2 regions of the Novosphingobium gossypii genome follow, and region 2 is predicted to be linked to the other one. Evidence: riboswitches for the same ligand, from Rfam matches in the RefSeq annotation. Region 2 holds a riboswitch; the other holds the start of a gene.
What was found. Region 2 has a riboswitch for cobalamin ahead of cobW (cobalamin biosynthesis protein CobW). Riboswitches for the same ligand answer to the same signal wherever they lie in the genome.

Region 1: another riboswitch for cobalamin. It lies ahead of GGR40_RS09450 (DUF1636 domain-containing protein); the one in region 2 lies ahead of cobW (cobalamin biosynthesis protein CobW).

What each region holds. Positions count from the first base shown of each region.
Region 1 is NZ_JBNPXM010000003.1:383,374-393,012, forward strand. It holds gene GGR40_RS09440 (histidine phosphatase family protein) at 1-531, opposite strand, end outside; gene cobT (nicotinate-nucleotide--dimethylbenzimidazole phosphoribosyltransferase) at 528-1,565, opposite strand; gene GGR40_RS09450 (DUF1636 domain-containing protein) at 1,562-1,969, opposite strand; cobalamin riboswitch at 2,203-2,395, opposite strand; gene GGR40_RS09455 (cobyrinate a,c-diamide synthase) at 2,468-3,775, shown strand; gene mdoH (glucans biosynthesis glucosyltransferase MdoH) at 3,754-5,556, opposite strand; gene GGR40_RS09465 (OpgD/OpgG family glucan biosynthesis protein) at 5,597-7,087, opposite strand; gene GGR40_RS09470 (efflux RND transporter periplasmic adaptor subunit) at 7,241-8,449, opposite strand; gene GGR40_RS09475 (TolC family protein) at 8,442-9,488, opposite strand.
Region 2 is NZ_JBNPXM010000001.1:1,060,722-1,070,360, reverse strand. It holds gene cobN (cobaltochelatase subunit CobN) at 1-1,255, opposite strand, end outside; gene cobW (cobalamin biosynthesis protein CobW) at 1,255-2,304, opposite strand; cobalamin riboswitch at 2,488-2,730, opposite strand; gene GGR40_RS05420 (alpha/beta fold hydrolase) at 2,850-3,836, shown strand; gene fahA (fumarylacetoacetase) at 3,820-5,124, opposite strand; gene GGR40_RS05410 (sensor histidine kinase) at 5,216-6,517, opposite strand; gene GGR40_RS05405 (DUF6438 domain-containing protein) at 6,659-7,210, opposite strand; gene GGR40_RS05400 (autotransporter outer membrane beta-barrel domain-containing protein) at 7,231-9,639, opposite strand, start outside.

The DNA of each region.
Region 1 (9,639 bases), on a different contig from region 2:
ATCGCCGGGCCACAGGCGCAGGGTCAGCAGCGCGGTGCAGGGAAGGTCGAAGGCCCAGACCTGCCGATGGTCCATGCCGCACAGCACGGAAAGCGCCGCGCGCATGGCCCCGCCGTGGGTGATGACCAGCGCCGGGCCATGGAGCCGGTCGATGGCGCGGACCACGCGGCTGCGCAAGTCGGACCATCGTTCTCCTCCGGGCGGGGCATACGCGTCGGGGTCATTCCAGAACCGTTCGTAGGCGGCAGCGTCCAGTTCGTGCACCGCGCGCCCGGTCCACTCGCCGAAATCAAGTTCGCGCCAGTCGGCATCGACGTGGTACGGGCAGCCCCGGATGGCTGCGATGTCACCGGCGGGCATGCTAGTACGACACAGATCCGATGATATCACGGTGGCGAATTCCAGCCCTTGCGCCCGCACAACGCACCGCGCGTCCTCGGTCGGCAGGGCGGGTTCGTCGACATGGCCCAGCAGGCGACCGGGGCGCTCCGGCGCGCCGTGGCGCATCAGGTGGAGCAGGGTGCCGGTCATCCGGCGGCCGGCCCGGCGCTTTCCCGCCCGGCGACTGCGGCTTCCTCGAAAGTGGCCATGCCGTTGTGGGCGGCGAGCGCAGCCTTGACCAGTGGCACCGCCAGCGCCGCACCCGACCCCTCGCCCAGCCGCAGGCCAAGCCGCAGCAATGGCTCCAGCCCCAGCGCTGCCAGCAGGCGGGCGTGCCCCGTTTCGGCAGAGCAGTGCGCGGCCAGGCAATGGTCGGTGACCTGCGCATTCGCTTGGGCCAGCGGCGCGATTGCAGCGCACGCAATGAATCCGTCCAGCAGCACCGGCACGCGCGCCAGTCGCGCCGCCAGAAACGCGCCCGCCATCGCTGCGATCTCTCGCCCGCCAAGGCGGCGCAGCGTTTCGAACGCGTCGGTACAGTGGGGGCCATGCAGCGATAGCGCCGCATCGACCGCGGCGGCCTTGCGCGCCAGCCCGTGGTCGTCGATCCCGGTGCCGCGCCCGATCCACGCGGCCGCGTCGCCGCCGAACGCCTGCGCGCACAGGGCGGCGGCGGGGGTGGTGTTGCCGATGCCCATCTCACCCACCAGCAGTAGCTGCGTGTCCGGGGCCAGCGCGGCGGCGCCCCGGTTCAGCGCGTCGAGGCATTCCTCCGCGCTCATCGCCGGTTCGCGCGCGATGTTGCCGGTGGGCCGGTCAAGATCGAGCGCGACTATCGACAGCGTTGCCCCGCAAGCCCGCGTCAGGACATTGATCGCCGCGCCCCCGGCCTCGAAATTGGCGACCATCTGCGCCGTGACTTCGGGCGGATAGGCGCTGACGCCCTGCGCCGCGACGCCGTGATTGCCGGCGAACGCTACCGCCTGCACCCGGTCCGCAGCCGGGCGCTCGCGGCCTTGCCAGCCTGCCATGAACACCGCGATATCCTCAAGCCTGCCCAGCGAACCCGGCGGCTTGGTCAGGCAGGACTGGCGCTGCAGCGCGGCGTTGCGGGCGGCCTGGTTGGTCGCAGGCAGCGCGGCAAGAGCGGCGGCAAAGGCGGCGGGATCGGCAAAGCGGGTCACGTGCAGACGAAGCCTTCAGGTGGGGTGCGGGTGATGAAGTGCCCCTTCACCCCCTGCGGCCATTCGCGGAAAGGCACACGGCCTTCCTCACTGGCGGCGTGGCGCACCGCGTATTCCAGGATGGCGCGCGCGGCGTCCGCATCGGGGGCGAAGTCGCCCAGCACGTAGCCCACCTTGCCCGGCGCGCGGATGTGGACGGTGCAGTGGCGGCTGCAGGCGAAAAGGCACGGCATGGTCTGGATCTGCACGCCCTGAAGCGCGGGGTCGGCATCCTGCACGCTGCGCATCGCCGCTTCCAGCACTGCGCCGCCGCGGCGCCCTTGCGCATCCTCCTGCGCGTTGGCGGTGTGGCGGCAGGTGTTGCATACGACCACGGACGGGCCAGCGGGGACGGGAGCCAGCATGGTCAGGGCCGGCTGCGCATGGGCGCGGCAGGAGCCGGTGCTGCGATGGAAGTCGAATGGGATTTCACGTCGGATCCTTCAGGCAAACGGCGTTACCCCGTCGGTTGCCGAAGGCGGGCAGGGTGCCGGCGCATCATGCAGCGCGGCGCCTCCCGCAGCCTTCAGGCCGGCGGAGCGATGCTGTCGTTGCACGAGGAATGGGCCCCCGTTCGGCCGGCACACCCTGTCCGGTCGAAGAACGACTGCGACCGGCAGGTCTCCTGGCTCACGGGTCATCGCCTTTTCCGACCGCCTTCTCAGGTGCTTGCGCACCCAATGGCCTGTGGTCGGATGACTCGTCCGCTTACAGTTGCAGGGGCAGCCCGGGCATTGCACCCGCGTTCCCTTTTGATCCCCTTGCGGGGAACCTGTCGCACGCAGGCACGTATCGTGCGGGCTGCCGCTGTGCAAGAGGCCGATGCTTGCGCCGATCTGCGGGAGACCATAGGTGACTGCGGGATGACGGACGATCCCGCTGTTTCCTGCCCGGCCTGGCTGGTGTCCGCTCCTGCTTCGGGGCAGGGCAAGACGCTGGTGACTGCCGCGCTCGCCCGCCGCCACCGCAATGCCGGGCGGCGAGTACGGGTGTTCAAGTGCGGCCCCGATTTCCTCGATCCCATGGTGCTCGAAGTGGCAAGCGGAGCGCCGGTCCACCAGATCGATCTGTTCATGTGCGGCGAAGACCAGTGCCGTGCCCTGCTGCACGATGCCGCGCGCGAAGCGGACGTGATCCTTGTCGAAGGCGCAATGGGCCTGTTCGATGGCGATCCTGGCGCGGCGGACATGGCGCAACGCTTCGGGCTGCCGGTGCTGGCGGTGATCGACGGCTCGTCGATGGCGCAGACCTTCGGCGCAGTGGTGCACGGGCTGGCGACGTATCGCCCCGGTGTCGAGGTCCATGGCGTGATCGCCAACCGCGTCGGCAGTGCCCGCCATGCCGAACTGTTGCAGCGGGGAATGCCGGACGCGGTGAAGTGGCTGGGAACTCTGCCTCGCGATGCAGGGGTGGCGCTGCCCGAACGGCACCTGGGGCTGGTGCAGGCGGCGGAGGTGGCGGACCTCGATGCGCGGCTGGATCAGGCGGCGGCGCTGCTGCCCGACGCCGCGCTTGACCTGCCGCCGCCGGTGCGGTTCACCCCGTCAGCAGTGGGCCATGAAGCGGATTTGCATGGTCTGCGCATCGCCGTTGCGCGGGACGAGGCTTTCGCCTTCATCTACCGCGCCAACCTGCAATGGCTGGAACGATCGGGCGCGCGGCTGGCGTTCTTCTCACCGCTGCGCGATGCGGCTTTGCCAGAATGCGACGCGCTGTGGCTGCCGGGCGGCTATCCCGAACTGCATCTACAGGAGCTTGCCGCCAATGACTCGATGCTGGCGGCGATCAGGGCGCACCATGCGGCGGGCAAGCCAATTCTGGCCGAGTGCGGGGGGATGCTCTACGCCTGCGCCTCGCTGACGGATCGGCATGGCGCACGGGCCGACCTGCTGGGACTGCTGCCGGGCCATGCGACGATGCAGGCGCGGTTCGCCGGGCTGGGGATGCAGCAGCTCGACCTGCCCGGCGGCACGCTTCGCGGGCACACGTTTCACTATTCGCGGCTGGATACGGCCCTCCTGCCGGAGGCAATGGCGAAGGCGCCGGAGGGGGCGGCGGGAGAAGCGTTTTACCGCGTCGGCTCACTCACCGCCAGCTACATGCACGGTTACTTCCCTTCCGCCCCGCAGGCGGTGGCGCGGCTGTTCGGTCAGGCTTCGACCAGCGACTGAGGTTTGGCAGCCGGCACTTCGGTGCCGCGCGGGTCTTCGCTGGCCTCGACGATGCCGGGGGCGGGGACGCGGAACACCTTGGCGCGGTCGGCCTTGTCGCCCAGGTTTTCGCTGGAGGTCAGGCTGATCAGCCAGGGCGACAGGAACAGGCCGACGATGATCGGCGAGAGCCACACCGCCGTCGTCGTATCTAGAAACGCGGTTGCCGTCAGCGCCGCGCCCAGCAGCAGATGCTCGCGCAGGTCGGGCAGCACTTCGCGCACGGTGATGCGGCGGGCATCGCGGGCCTGGGTGTTCCAGCCCGCCGAGATGCCCAGCAGCAGCCCCAGCAGCGCCTTGGTCTGGGTGACCATGGTGATCGGCGCCAGCAGCATCGCCAGCACCGTCTCAAGCGCCACCGAACGCACGATCGCAAAGGCGCCGCCGAAGCTGGCGCGCCGTTCGCGATCGGCCAGCATCCATACCAGCCCCATGACCTTGGGCCCGAACAGCAGCACCACAGTCAGCGCCAGCACGCTGGGCGGCGCCAGGTTGACGAAGCCGCCGTCCTGATGCGTTGCCACCTGCCCGATCATGGTGATGATCAGCAGCAGCCAGCCGGGTGACGTCAGATAGGCGGAAGCGCCGATCAGGAGGTGCAGACGGCTGGCCCAATGCAGGCCCGAAGCGCCCAGCAACTGGAGGTGCTGCAGGTTGCCCTGCATCCAGCGCCGGTCGCGGATCGCCATGTCGACGATGGTCGGCGGAAACTCCTCGTAGGAGCCGCCAATCATGACCATGTGCACCGCCCAGCCGCGACGGCGCAGCAGGGCGGATTCCAGCATGTCGTGGCTCAGGATATGGCCGCCGAACGGTGCCTTGCCGGGCAGCTCGGGCAGCCCGCAGGCTTCGGCGAAGGCGCGGGTGCGCACGATCGCGTTGTGGCCCCAGAAGTTGGCTTCCGAGCCCGACCACCACAGCAGCCCGGCGCTGGCGATGGGGCCATAGGCCTCGCTGGCGAACTGCATCCAGCGCTGGAACAGGGTGCGCGGGTTGGTGATCATCGGCACCGTCTGGAGCAGGCCGATCGAAGGGCGCTCTTCCATGATCGATGCCATGCCGACGATCGTCTCGCCGCTCATCATGGAATCGGCGTCGAGGATCAGCATGTTTTCGTAAGCGCCGCCGAAGCGCTTCACCCATTCGGCGATGTTGCCTGGCTTGCGCGCGATGTTCTTCTCACGGCGGCGGTAATAGATCTTGATCGGCGCGTGATCGGCCAGTTCGTGCCAGGCCGCTTCTTCGCGCTTGCCGTGGAAGGGATTGGAATCGCTCAGGATGAAGAAGTCGATCCACGGCGCGCCGCCCGCCTCGGCGATGGAATAGGCCATGGCGCGCACGCGGGCGAACACTTCCTCGACGCCCTCGTTGTAGACCGGCATCAGCACGGCCGTCTTGTGACGCAGGCTGGAAGCCGGGCTGGGCAGCGCGGTGAAGCCGGGATGTTCGCCGGTGATGAGCTTGAGGAAGCCCATGGTCGCCGTGACGAAGCCAAACGAAATCCAGCAGAACAGTGGCACGAAGAACGCCAGCAGCGCGATCTCGACCCAGTCCAGGCCGTCGCGCGACAGTTCCATGCGCACGGTGCTGGACGCGGCAAGACCGATCACGGCGGTCAGCGCCAGCAGCAGCAGCCGCTTGACCAGCATGCCGTGCGGCGCTGTCAGCACCTCGCGCGCGCCGGGGGGATTGCCCCACAGGTTCTGGATCGGCATCGCCATGGGCGATTCCGCCGGCAGCATCGGCGAATGGGTCGTTGGCCCTGTGCTCACTTTGGCGTACTCACGTTTCGATGGCCTTGATAACGGTCTCACTCAGCGCAGAGTTGCCGCGCTTCAGGAAAAGACGGAACTGGGGTTGGGTGACGCTGGCCGATCGGACGTCGATCATGGCCCGCCACAGCCCTTCCGACCGGGCGATGGGATAGGCGACGGCAGAGACCACCGCGCCCTTCGGCAGGTCGGTTTCGGCCGTGACGCCGCTGTCCCGGTCAAGGCCCGCCAGCGACGGACCGGCGAAGTCGAACACGTATTTGCGCACGCCGGGCAGCGGCGGCGTTCCGGGGCTGCCGCCGGGGCCTTCGTACAGGTCGATGCAGCGCGCCGCGTTGTCTATGCTGGGATCGTTGGAAGTCCACGTCAGGCGATAGGCGATGTCGCGCCGCTGCCCCGCTTTGGCCGGACGGTCCGGGCGCCAGAACAGCGCGATGTTGTCCAGCGTCTCGCTTTCGGTCGGCATCTCGAACAGGCCGACCGCGCCTGCACCCCAATCGCCCTTGGGTTCGACCCAGAGCGAGGGACGGCGGTCGTAGAAGACGCCGTCGTCCTGATAATGGTCGAACTTCTGGTCGCGCTGGATCAGGCCGAACCCCTTGGGCGAATCGGCGCGCAGCGAATGCAGGCGGGGGGCTGACGGATTGTTGAGCGGGCGCCAAACCCGCTCGCCATTGCCGGACCAGATGGCAAGGCCGTCCGAATCGTGGATCTCGGGCCGCCAGTCGCCGCGCTTCGCCGGCGGGGTGGCCTGATCGTACCAGAACATGCTGGACGCGGCGGCAAAGCCCAGCTGCTTCACGTCCTTGCGCAGGAACAGCGCGGCGGTGACGTCCTGCGTCACCTTGTCGGCGCTCTTGCGGCAATCGAACGCATAGGCGCCCGTCAGGCTCGGTCCATCCAGCAACGCATGGATGCGGACCGCGTCCGGGCCGGTCTGCTCGATCCAGAAATGCGTGAAGTCGGGAAATTCCTCTCCCGTCGGCAGGCCGGTGTCGATGGCGATGGCTCTGGCGGAAAGGCCGTACTGGTCGCGGTTGCCGGAAGAGCGGAAGTAGCTAGCCCCCTGATAGGCCAGCCAGTCGCTGCGCCCGCTGGCGTCCATCACCCGAAAGCCGACGGCATCGGTATTGCCGCCGCCGACGAACAGCCCGCCGGTATCGACGATCTCGCGCGCCTGCCCGCCCTCGACGATGGAAATCCGAACCGGCTTGGGCGCGGTGCCCTTCACTGCCGGGAACAGCCGGACGTTGCCCGCGATGCTGGGCGCGTTGCCGTAAGTCAGCTTGCCCGCGGCGTCGTAGTCCGCCGCCGCGTGCGTGGATTCCGCCGTGGCGACGAAGGGCTTGCGCGAAAGCGCCTGCGCCTGGGTGACCAGGGCATCCCAGTTGAACGGTTGGGGCGCGCCCAGTCGTTCCGCCGTGGCGGCCTTGAGTCCTTCGGGCAGCGCGGCTGCGCCCATCAACGTCGCGAACAGCCCGACGGCGCTGCGGCGCGACATATGCGTGTCGTCCTTGGGAATGCTTCTATCCTCGTCTGGCGGATCACGATCACAAGCCCATACGCGTGGGCGCCGCGATGGTTGCACGTCACAGGCAGCGAGTGCCGCCCCACGCGCCTGCAAATGAGGGGCGTTTGTGCCTATCGCGACCTTTCACTGCCCTGACTGCGCGGTTCCGGCTGCCGCATCCCGCCACCCGGTGATCGCACGGTCGCCGGGTTTCAGGTCGTTCGCGAAGACTTCCGTGCGCTTGCCGTCGCTGGCACCAACGGTCACGTAGACACGGCGTGGCTCCCCTCCATCAAGGACGAAGATGCGTTCTCGCCGCTGCGCATTGCGCACGCCGGGCTCGAAATCGAGCGCGGCGTCGGGGACCAGCAGCACGTCGCGGCGTTCGGGAAGCTCGATCTCCACGGTGCCCTTCATGCCCGGGCGCACCTGCGGGCCGGGCTTCTCGATGGTGAAGACGGCGATGCGCGGCCCGGTCTGCGGCGGCGGGGGCACACGCAGCAGGGTCAGGGTGGCGGACTGAAGCGCATCGGGCACGGCATCGAGCCGGACCTGCGCCTGCATGCCTGCCTGCAACGGACCAGTCCGCTGCGGGCTGAGCGGCACCTCGATCGTCATCGGCGCGATCGACTGGGCGATCGTGAACAGCGGCTGGTGTTCACCGATCGACTGCCCCGGTTGAGCATGACGCATGACCAGCACGCCCGAGAACGGCGCGCGGACTTCGGCGCCGGCCTTGCGCGTCTCGTCTTCGCGAAGCTGGATCTGCGCGGCCTTGACCTCTGCCCGGGCAGAGGCAACCGCCAGATCGGCACGTTTGGCATCGGCGCGCGCGTGCTCGATCTCGTTGAGAGACGGAGCGCGCCCGCCCGAGCGGCGCCATACGCTTTCGAACCGGGCAAGGCGTGTGCCGGTGTCCTGCGCGATCACTTGCGCACCCTCAAGCGCGGCCTGCGCAGCGGCGAGCCGCGACCTGCCGATTTCCGCAGCGTCCCGCACGGCGCCGGCATCGATCACCGCCAGCAGTTCGCCCTGCTTCACTTCACCGTCGGTCTTCCCGGACACCCAGGTCACCCGGCCGGCGACGGCAGAGAACACCGTCACCTCGCCCGAACCACGAACCTGTCCCCGCTCCGATACCAGCGGGATCATGTTCCCCTTCTCCACCGGCGCGGAATAATAAGGCGAATCCTCGCCGTTCACGAAGCGGACGAAGAACGTCAACGCCCCCAGGCCCGCCACTGCCAGCAGCAGCAGGCTCAGCCAGTGGCGCATGACGCGCCGCGGCGCCGCTCCCAGAAGCGTGTCGAGCGGAGTGTGCGCGTCCTGTTCGGTCGCAAGCTGATCAGTCACAGGCGGCGGTCACCGTAATCGTTGGTCCATTGGCCGTTGGGTCAGGAGCGACGACCGGGGCAAGCCCTTCGCGCGCCCAGGCACTATCCTGCCCCGACCATAGATCGAGCGTAGTCGTCACCCGCGACGCCCGCGCATCGACAAGCGCAAGCTCGACCGCAAGTGAAGCGGCTTCGGCGACGTAAAGCGTGGAGAAGGCTCCGGCTCCCTCGCGATAGGCAGTTCTTGCATCGCGGACGGTTCGGCGGCTCTCTTCCAGCGCCTGTGTCAGGCGCGCTTCGCGCAGAACGGCGTCGGCAAGCACCGCGCGGCGCGGGTCGTCGGACGGCGTAGCGGACAGTTCGTTCGCCGACGGATCGGGGATTGCTCCTGGCGAACCCAGTTTGGCGGCAAGGTCGGCAGGCTTCTCACCCACAAGCCTGCCCAGTTCGGCCATCGCCTGGTCTAGTCGCCCTTGTGCAAAGCCCAGTTCCCCCCGCGCGGTTTCATCCTGCGTCCGGGCAAGCGAGCCGTCGATGGCGGATACCAGCCCCGCCTCGCGCCGGAACTGGGCGACTTCGGCATTATCCTTGTACTGATCGCGCAAGGCACCGCGCAGCGCGACATCCTGCTGCAGTCTTCGCACATCGACGTAAGCCAGCGCGATCTGGTGAGCGAGCCGCTCGCGACGGGAAGACACGCGATCCACCTTTATGTCCCTGGCCGCAGGATCGGCACGCACGCTCCTGTCCCCGAACAACCGGCCAAGCCTCGCGCCGATCTGTTTCGCATCCTGCTCCACCTGATGATCGTACTGGCGAAGCGACGCGATGCGACAGGCGATTTCGGGATTGGTGTCGAGGCCCTGCTGGATCAGCGTGGCCAGCACGGGGTCGCCGGTCTCACGCCACCACGGCACAGCTGACGGGGGCGGAGCCACTACGGCAGCTTCAGGCGTCGGCGGAACGTCAGCCACGGGCTTGCCGCTGGTGGCGCAACCCGAAAGGACAAGGGCTAGCGACAGGAACGCAAGCTCGGCCCCCCGCGCGCGTAAGTTCATGTATCTGGACACGTGTTCTCCGATAGCACCTGAACCCCACGAAGCAATCGTGCTGCGTTAGCGAACGCAGGAGCGACCGATCGGTGGCATGAGAACCGGCGGCGAAGGCAGTATTCCTTGCCGCCGTCCAAGGGCCGGAAGGCCGTCGATT
Region 2 (9,639 bases):
TCGACAGGATAGAGGCTGCGCTGGCGGGCGTGTCGAGACCTACACCGTTGCCGATCCGTCCGTCGCGGTTGGGGTAGTTGGCAAGCACCAGCGCTACCTTGCGCGCCTTGGGCGGCGTGCGCCGCAGGGCCGCCCAGTTGGCGGCCAGGTCCGCAACGAAGGCGACCCGATCTGGGGCGACGCGGGGGACGACGATGCCGCACTGGGTCACTTCGTCAAACCGCTCGGCGGCCTTGAAGGCGACGGCGCGGGTGAACAGGCGGCCATCCACTTCGGGCAGGGCCACGTTCATCGCCAGGTCGCGCGGACCCAGACCACGCGCGGCATCGCGCCAGGCGCTTTCCTCCACGCCCGCGAAGGCGACCTGCAGGATGGGGCAGTCGGCGCGTTCCAGCACGCCGCCGACGCGCGGTTCGCCGCTGGAAGAGGACGCGAAGCTGGTGGCGTTGACGATCACGTCGGGCGCGATCCCGTCCATCAGACCGGTCAGCCAGTCGATCGCGAAAGGTTCCCGCAAGGCGCGGACGTGGACGGCGGCGACGTTGAAGCCGCGCAGTCGCAACGCTGCCACCATCGCATCGACCGCGTTCAGCGTGCCCGCGATCATCAATGCGCGGTAGAACACCAGCAGCACGACCGGCGCGTCCGGCTGCCATGACGCGCGCAGGTCGGCCAGCGAGGGACGGTCGATCCCGGCGAGGTAAAGGCCCGCATCGGCCACCGGCACGGGATCGTCGGCCTGACCGCAATCGGCGTGGATCAGGCGCGCGGCGGTGCGCAGGAAGGACAGGGCGTTGGCCGTGCCGCCCTGCCGCAGGTAATCGCGCAGGTGCTCCACGGTGGCGGCGGGCAGGGTGGATGCCCGTGCCAGCGCCGGGTCTTCCTCACGCCCGTCGGCTATGGCCGCGAAGGCGATGCCGCGCTCCCGAGCCACCAGCGCGATCTCGTCAATGCCATAGGGCCAGTAACTCTTGCCGCCCAACAGCACCACGCAGACGAACTTCGCGTGCGCGATCACCTTCTCTACGTAGAGGTCGACCGAATAGGGGTGGCGCAACTGCAGCAGATTGGCGAGGCGCACGCTTGGGCTGGTCCCGGAGGGCGCCCCTTGCGGCAGTTGCGCCGCCGCTTTCGCGAAGCACGCCAGTTCGCTGTCCGCCACCGTCAGGATCACGATGTCGCCCGGCTGCTGGTCGAGGTCGATCGCCTCCTCGCCGTTGGAGATCGTGCCGGGGGTGGCGGAAAGCAGGTGCATCAGGCGGCGACGGTGCCGAGCACGTCCGCCAGCGCGGTCTCTATCGCCGCGCGGTCCAGACCCTTCTGGCCGATGATCACCAACTGGGTCCGGCGCGGTTCCTCTGCCTTCCAGGCGCGGTCGAAGAAGTGCTGGATGCGCGGACCCACGCCCTGCACGACGAGGCGGCTGGGCTTTCCGGCAAGCGCCACCATACCCTTCACGCGCAGCACGTCATGCGTGGCGATCTGTTCCCGCAGCCCCGCCAGCAGCGCGTCGAGATCGGCCACTTCGCGCCCTTCGAGGATGAAGGTGTCGAAATCGTCGTGGTCGTGATCGTCGTCGAGGCCGTCGATGTGCGACTTGCGGCTGTCGAGATCGTCCTCTGCCGCCGCGACGATGCCGAGCAGTGCGGCGATCTCGACCGCGCCGTGATCCGCGCGCACGATCTTAACGCCGGGGCGGGTATGCGAAAGGACGGTTTGCTCCACTTGCGCCAGCACGTCGGCATCGACGAGGTCGGTCTTGTTGAGCACGACCATGTCGGCGCAGCCCAGCTGTTCCTCGAACAGTTCCTCCAGCGGGCTGTCATGGTCGAGGTTGGGATCGGCGGCGCGGGCGGCAGCCAGCGCATCCTCGTCAGTGGCGAAGCGGCCAGCGGCCACCGCATCTGCATCGATCAGCGCGACCACGCCGTCTACCGTGGCGCGGGTGCGGATGTCGGGCCACTGGAACGCCTTGACCAGCGGCTTGGGCAGGGCAAGGCCGGACGTTTCGATGATGATGTGATCGGGCGGGGTGGGGCGGTCCAACAGCTTCTGCATGGTGGGCAGGAAATCGTCGGCCACGGTGCAGCAGATGCAGCCGTTGGCCAGTTCGAGGATGTCGTCCTCCGGGCAGGCTTCGTCGTTGCAGCCCTTCACCAGTTCGCCGTCGACGCCAACCTCGCCGAATTCGTTGATGACCAGCGCCAGGCGGCGGCCATGCGCGTTCTGCAGCAGGTGGCGGATAAGCGTGGTCTTGCCGGCGCCCAGGAAGCCGGTGATGACGGTGGTGGGTACTTTGCTCAAGGTCTGCACTCCCGCGCCGGCGACGTTTCGCGGCGGGGCTTACCGCCGGGCTGACGGCGGCGCAGGCAAGGGCGACGGACAGGCGCGAAGACGCCCGGCGACCCTGTCCGCTGCGGCCCCATGCCGCATGCGTGTCGTCGCTCAGACGGTGAACCGTGCCGCGGCCATCCCCTGGGCCAAAGCAAGAGCGACCGGACGCAGGCAGGTCTCCTGGCTCGCGGGTCAACGCATCGATGCACGGCCTTCCCGAAGCCTCGCATGTCGCAGCGTCCGGCCTCAGTGGCTGCTTCCCGCGCTGTGGGGAAGCGATGTGCATCGCGCTCGCCGCTTACAGTTGCAGGGACAGCTGCGGATTCGGATGGAAGACCATCCCCACCGCCTTCCCTTTTAAGCCCCTTTCGGAGCACCGGCGCGATCTTTGCCCAGACGATAAGTCCGGACCCGGTCGCGGATACCGGGGCGCAAAGGCGCGCGCAAGTGCCGTGTTGCGGCAACCTTGGCGGTCTGCGACCATTGAGCGGTAAACTGCTGAAGGAGATATCGTTTTGCCAGCCCTGCGTTTCATCGGCATTGCCGCAGCTCTGGCGTCGGTCGTGGCCGTGCCCGCACGCGCCGATCCGATGCTGGCCGACGTCTCTTACGGCCGGCCTGTCCAGCACTTTGGCTTCACCAGCCAGAGCCAGACGCTGGACATGGCCTACCTCGATGTCATGCCCGCAAAGCCCAACGGTCGGACGGCGGTGCTGCTGCACGGCAAGAACTTCTGCGCAGGCACGTGGGATACCACGATCCGTGCGCTTTCAGGCGCCGGGTACCGCGTGATTGCGCCCGACCAGATCGGGTTCTGCAAGTCGAGCAAGCCGGAGCGCTACCAGTACGGGCTGCACACACTGGCCGCCAACACACACGATCTGCTGGTGCGGCTGAAGATCGAAAAGCCGGTGATCGTCGGGCATTCGATGGGTGGGATGCTGGCGATGCGCTATGCGTTGCAGTACCCGGCCGACGTATCACAGCTGGTGCTGGTCAACCCGCTCGGGCTTGAGGACTGGCGCGCCAAGGGGGTGCCCAACACCACGGTGGACAAGCTCTACGCCGCCGAACTCAAGACCACGCGGGCCAGCATCAAGGCCTATCAGCAAAGCACGTATTATGCAGGCCAGTGGCGCCCGGACTACGACCGTTGGGTGGACATGCTGGCGTCGATGTACGCGGGGCAGGATGGCGCGATCGTGGCGTGGAACCAGGCGCTGACGTCGGACATGGTATTCAACCAGCCGGTCATCCACGAAATCCAGCGCATTTCCGTCCCGACGGTGCTGATGATCGGCGAGAAGGACAACACCGCCATCGGCAAGAACCGCGCCGATCCGGTCCTGCGCGCGACGCTGGGTGACTATCCCCGGCTGGCGCGTGCGGCAGCGGCGCGGATCGGCGGAGCGCGGCTGATCGCTTATCCCGAATATGGGCACAGCCCGCAGGTAACGGCGCCGCAGCGCTTCAACGCGGACCTTGTCAGGGCGCTGGAGTGATCCGCGCCCGGCACTCGCCAAAGCCGATGGACACATAGCCGGGGGCAGAGGCAGTGGCGGACAGTGCCACCTCGTCCCCGTCTTCCAGAAAGGTGCGGGTTTCGCCGCCCGGAAGCGCCAGCGGGTTCCTGCCCCCTTCGGACAGCTCGAGCAGGCTCCCAAAACCATCGCGGTCGGGGGCGGAGATCGTGCCGGTGCCCAGCAGGTCGCCGGGGGAGAGGTTGCAGCCGTTGGACGCGTGGTGCGTCACCATCTGCTGCACGGTCCAGTACATGTTGCTTGCCGGGCCGCTGCTGAGCCGGTGCGGGGGCAGGCCGGCATCGCGCATCGCTGGCGTGGTGAGATGCACTTCGAGCGTCACGGCCAGCGAGCCGTGCTGCTGGTCATCGGCTAGCTGCAGGTAGGGCAGGGGCTGGGGATCGCCCTCGGGCCGGAGCGGCTGGGCGATGCGGAACGGCGCCAAGGCTTCGGGCGTGACGACCCAGGGCGAGATCGTCGTGTGGAAGTTCTTGGCGAGGAACGGGCCAAGCGGCTGGTATTCCCACCCCTGAATGTCGCGCGCGGACCAGTCGTTCAGGAGGCAGAAGCCCGCGATATGTTGCGCAGCGTCGGCGATCGCGATCGGCTCGCCCAGCGTGTTGCCGGGGCCGATCCACACGCCCATCTCCAGTTCGTAATCCAGCCTTGCGGAGGGCGCGAAGACGGGCGCGTCGGCGTCCGGAGCCTTGCGCTGGCCGCGTGGGCGCACGACGGGCACTCCGGACGGGCGGATGGAGGAGGCGCGTCCGTGATAGCCGATCGGAACGTGCTTGTAGTTGGGCAGCAGCGGATTGTCGGGCCGGAACTGGCGGCCCACATTGCCGGCGTGGTGGATGCCGACGTAGAAGTCCGTGTAGTCCCCGATGCGCGTCGGAAGGTGCAGCGTGCAGGCATCAGCGGGGTGCAGCATGGGTTCGACCGTGGACTGCCGTGCCACGTCGCTCAGTAGATCGGACAGCGCCCGGCGAAGTGCCGTGCGCTCCTCCGGCGGCAGGGCCAGCAGGCGGGCAAGCGTGGGGTCGCGGCAAATGCCCGTCACATGGGTGGGCACCAGTCCGGCGTCTGCAACCGCAGCGAGGTCCAGGATGAAGTCGCCGATGGCGACGCCGATCCTGCTCTCGTCGCCGGACGAAGGCGTGAAAGTGGCGAAAGGCAGGTTCTGGATCGGGAAGTCGTGGTGTCCCTGCGCGGAAGGCACCCAGCTGGCGCGGGCCGGATCGTGGGTTTCATCGATTGTCCACCAGTTCACGCGTCGCTCTCCAAAGGCGGCCTCGCCGGGCCGATCCACCCTGTGGAATAGCGGCGTCGGCACGCCAAGGCCATAGCGCGCCGATGCGCCCTCAGTTCTCGCCGGGATGCGGCACGTCCAGTCGCGCGATCAGCCCGCCATCAGGCGCGGCGGCGAAGGACAGGTGCCCGTCGAAACGCACCATCAGCCGGTGCGCGGTGGGGATGCCAAGCCCAAAGCCATTGGTATCCCGCGCCCGTGCGGTGTCGAGGCGGAAGAACGGATCGAGGATCGCGTCGAAGTAGGCGGACGGGATGCCTGGGCCGGAGTCGGCAATCTCGATACGCCAGTGCCGGTCGTGGCGCTGGATGGAGATGCGGGCCTCTCCGCCGAACTGGATGGCATTTTCCACCAATGCCAGCAGCGCCAGTGCCAAAGGTTCGCGGAACGTAACGGCATGGGCCGGGCCAGCTGTGACGATCCGCGCCTGCTCGGCATAGGGCGAGAGCACTTCATGGGCGAGTTCGACAAGGTCGAGCCGTTCCGGCTCCGCGTCCAGATGCTGGGCGCGCAGGAAGCGCTGGAGCGAGGCGAGAAGGGCCTCCATCTCGTCGACGCTGGATCGGATAACGCTGCCCAGTTCGGGATCGTCAAGGAGGTCGGCGGCGACCTTCTGGCGCGACAGCGGGGTGCGCAGGTCGTGGCTGATCGCTTCGAACGACTTGGCCTGGTCCTGCAGCAGCCGCGCAATGCGTTCCTGCATGAGGTTCATGGAATGCGCCAGCTTGCGCAGATCCTGCGTCCCCCCTTCCTGCACCATGACGTTGCGCCCCCGGCCGATGGCGTCGGCAGCGTCGATCATGCGGCGTAGCGGGCGGGTGAGGACGTGCAGCGCGATCAGGCCCAGCACGAAGCACGCGGTCGTCGTTGCCAGTGTCAGCACCGTGGCGCGCAGGGCGACCGGCCACATCGAGTTGATGTCCCGCGACCGGAAGTTGAGCCAGTGCCCATCCGACATGCGGATCGAGCCGACCAGATCGGACTTGCCGTGATGCGGCTGCTCCATCGCCAGCCTCAGGTCGCGCCCGGCAAGCCCCGGCTCCCAATCTATGATCCGCGCGCCGATCCGGCTGAGAGCGCCGTCCGCCGTCCGCGTTTTGACCGTGGGCTGCAACCCGACGGCTGCTGCAAGATGGCGGGTGCTCATCGTAGGCGCGGTAAGCGCGGGGTTGGCGGCATGGATGCGGTCGCTGACGACAAGCAGCTCCGCGATGCGGCGCGCGTGATCCTCGTCCAGCGTCTGCCGGTCTATCGACTGGTAGAACACCAGGCTGGCGGCCAGTTGCAGCACGCCCAGCACGATGAATACCAGCGTCAGATAAGCCGCGAAACGCGGCGCGAAGGCACGGGCCACCTGCAGTTCCTCTCCAGCCGCGCAAGGGTTCGGCGGCGTGATGCCCCTCGCGTTTACGGTTCGCTCACACCGCGCGGGCGTGGCGTCAACCGGGTGGCAATGATTTGATACGGAACCGCAGGCGCCGCCGCGCGGGGGTGCTTATCCGCGTGTGGCTCCGGGCCAGGTTTTCTGCGCCGCCCAGCCTTCTCCATCCAGCTTCTGCAGTTGTTCCTCAACCGTGCGGTTGATTTCCAAGCCCTTGGGCGATCGGCAACCCATGTTGTAGGAAAACCCGGTGCGCGCGCCTGTGGCAGATACCCATTCGACGGTCACCTGCGACATGTCGGTGGCGGCAGCATCGCAGGCGAAGTCCTGCGTCGTGCCCGAAGCCGGGCGAAGCGGGGCAAGGGACTTGCGCACCGCCTCGTACCCTGCCGGACCTACCGTGCGCGATCGCGTGCCGATCACGGTGGTGTGGCGCTCTCCGGTGAACTGCACCTGTCCGCCGGGCGCCACCGCGATCGAATAGACGGGGCAGAAGCCGAAGCAGGGACCGCGCGATATGCGGATTTCCTCTGCGTCGGCAACCGACGGTGCGGCGGGAAGGGAAGGGGCGCCGGGCTGCACGCGGGGGGTGCAGTTGGAAAGCAGCGCGGCGCCCAGAACGATGGCGCAGAGGAGTGGTCCGCGCCCGCGTTCTTTGCTGATCATGTTCGTCGTCCTTTTCATGCTCACCATCCGATCGTGACAGAGCCGCGCAGTGCCAGATCGACCCGTCCGTGCCGGTCTTCGGCAGAGACTTCGCCGCCCATCGTGAAGCCGGACGAGCCGCCGATAGCGCGCAGGCGGGCGAACCAGCCGCTGGTGGCGCCGTCGCCCTCAAGCGTGAAGTTCTGGCCGCCTTCGAAGTGGGCGGTCGTGGCGCCTACACCGCCGCTGACGATCTCGCGCCAGCCGCCTTCGGTTTCGACGCGGAACCAGTTTTCGTCCTGCGCCTTCATGCCCAGGAAATCGACGCCCACGGTCATGCTGGGGTTCACCGCCAGTTCGTCGCTCTTGCGGCCCGCGACTGTCAGGTTCAGCTTCTCGCCGCCGGTTTCGGTATAGCCGTCTTCCTTCAGGCGCACATAATCGACCGTGACGCCGGGGCGGAAGAAGAAGAACTGCGAACCGCCCTCAACCGAAACGCCGCCTGTCGCCGTGACGAAGTCGCCGTTCCAGCTGGCGTCCATCGTGCGGGTCACGTTTTCGGAACCGATCACGCCGTAGAAGCTGCGGGTGCCGTCGAAGTCCGCCTTGCCCATCGATCCGCGCGCGAAGGCAGCGACGGGGCCGAACTTGCCGCGCCAGTGCGCCGCCAGTTCGAACGCCTTGCCCTTCACTTCGGACACCGAGCCGTTCTTGTGGTTGTTGTCGATGTAGGCGACCGTCGCGCCAAACCGGCCGATGCCGGTCCGGTATTCCCCGGTAGCGGACCAGGCATAGCCGCTCAGTTTGTAAGCCGCGGTCTGGCCCGTCTTACGGTCGCTGCCCCAGATCGCCATGTTGATGGTGGTGCTGAAGCGGCTGCTGCCGATGATCGGTCCCTGCGGATCCTGCATCTGGCGGGCCAGAGCGCGCGTACCCAGGCTGATCCCTTCGAAGGCGCCGCCCGCGTGGTCGGGCAGCATCTGGCCCACGGCGGCGCGGAAGGCGTCGCCGTTGGTGATGCCAAGGAACACCTGCTCGACCTTGTCGTCCTTGCCGATCTGCTTGAACACCGCATCATAGGCCGATGCGCCCGAGCGGTTGAGGCCCAGTTCGCTGACCGTGCGGCGCGATACATCGACGACGATGGTGTTCGCGGCGGCGGTCTTGTCCAGTTCGGCCTTGAACATGAAAGGCACAAGGTCGCTGTTGGTCGCCAGCTTGTCGCGGCCAGTCAGGCTGCCGGCACTGAGTACCTGATAGCTGCCCTCTGCCGTTGCCACGTCGGCCAGGCGGATGGCCAGCTTCGACCCTTCCGCGAACGCGGCGTTGCCCGCAACCGTGTATGCCGAACCGGCGCCTGCGGACTTGTCCAGTGTCACCAGCAGGGTGCCGGTGGCGCCCACGTCCAGCGATGCGATGGATGCGGGCTTGTTGATGTCCAGCACGCCGCCGGAAACCTTGACTGCAAGCTGTGCGCTGTTGGCGATGGAGCCGCCAAAGTAAGCGCTTCCCGCCAGCGTAAGGGTGTCAGCGCCGCCACCGAAGTCCATCGCGCCCCTGTAGCTGGACGTTCCGGCCAGGCTGACCGTATCATTGCCCGACCCGAACAACACTGCGCCCGTCTGCGCCGCATCGCCCGACAGTTGCAGCGTGTTGTTGCCCGCGCCGAACGATACCGAACCTGCCAGCGTGCCGTCGGCAAGGTCCAGCGTATCGTTGCCACCTGCAAAGCGCACGTCGCCGACGATGGAGGGGGCGGTGAAGCCGGAGGCCACCTGCGTCTGGCGTACGGTGACGTCTCCGGTTGCCGCGGTCAGGTCGATGGCGACATTGCGCACGCCGTCCTTGGCCCCGGTGGCGGAGATCGTGCCCGCGTTCTCGACCAGCGAGAGAGTACCGCTGGCATCCGAGATCGCGGTGGCGGAACCCTTTTCGCCCGCGACCGCCTTGATCGTGCCGCTGTTCCTGATCGTTAGAAGGTTGCCGCCCGCGTCGATCCGCACGGCGGTGGCCAGCGCGTTGTCGGCATTGCCTGAACCGGCTGAGATGGTCCCGGTGTTCTGCAGCAGCGGCGTCGTCGCGCCGGAGCCGATGCGAAGGGCCGTGGCGTTTGCGCCCGCCGCCGTGGCGTTGACAGTGCCGGAAATGCCGATGCCGTTGGCAATCGTCACCGCGCCGCCGCGCCCGCCGATGACGAGGCCGTTCGCAGCCACGCCGGAATAGAGGCCCTGTCCGTCCACTGTGCCTTCGATGATAAGGCCGAACTTGCTTGCGGTGCCCGCGACGGGGCCGATGGTGACCGCGCGGTCCGTCGCGCCGACCTGCATCGCGGCGGCGCTGCCGAAGGAGACGACCTTGGCCGTACCTTCCTTGCTGTCGTCGATGCCGTCTCCATCCGAATCAGGCTTGGCCGGATCCGCCTTGGGCGCGGCGGCCAGGACGATGCCGCC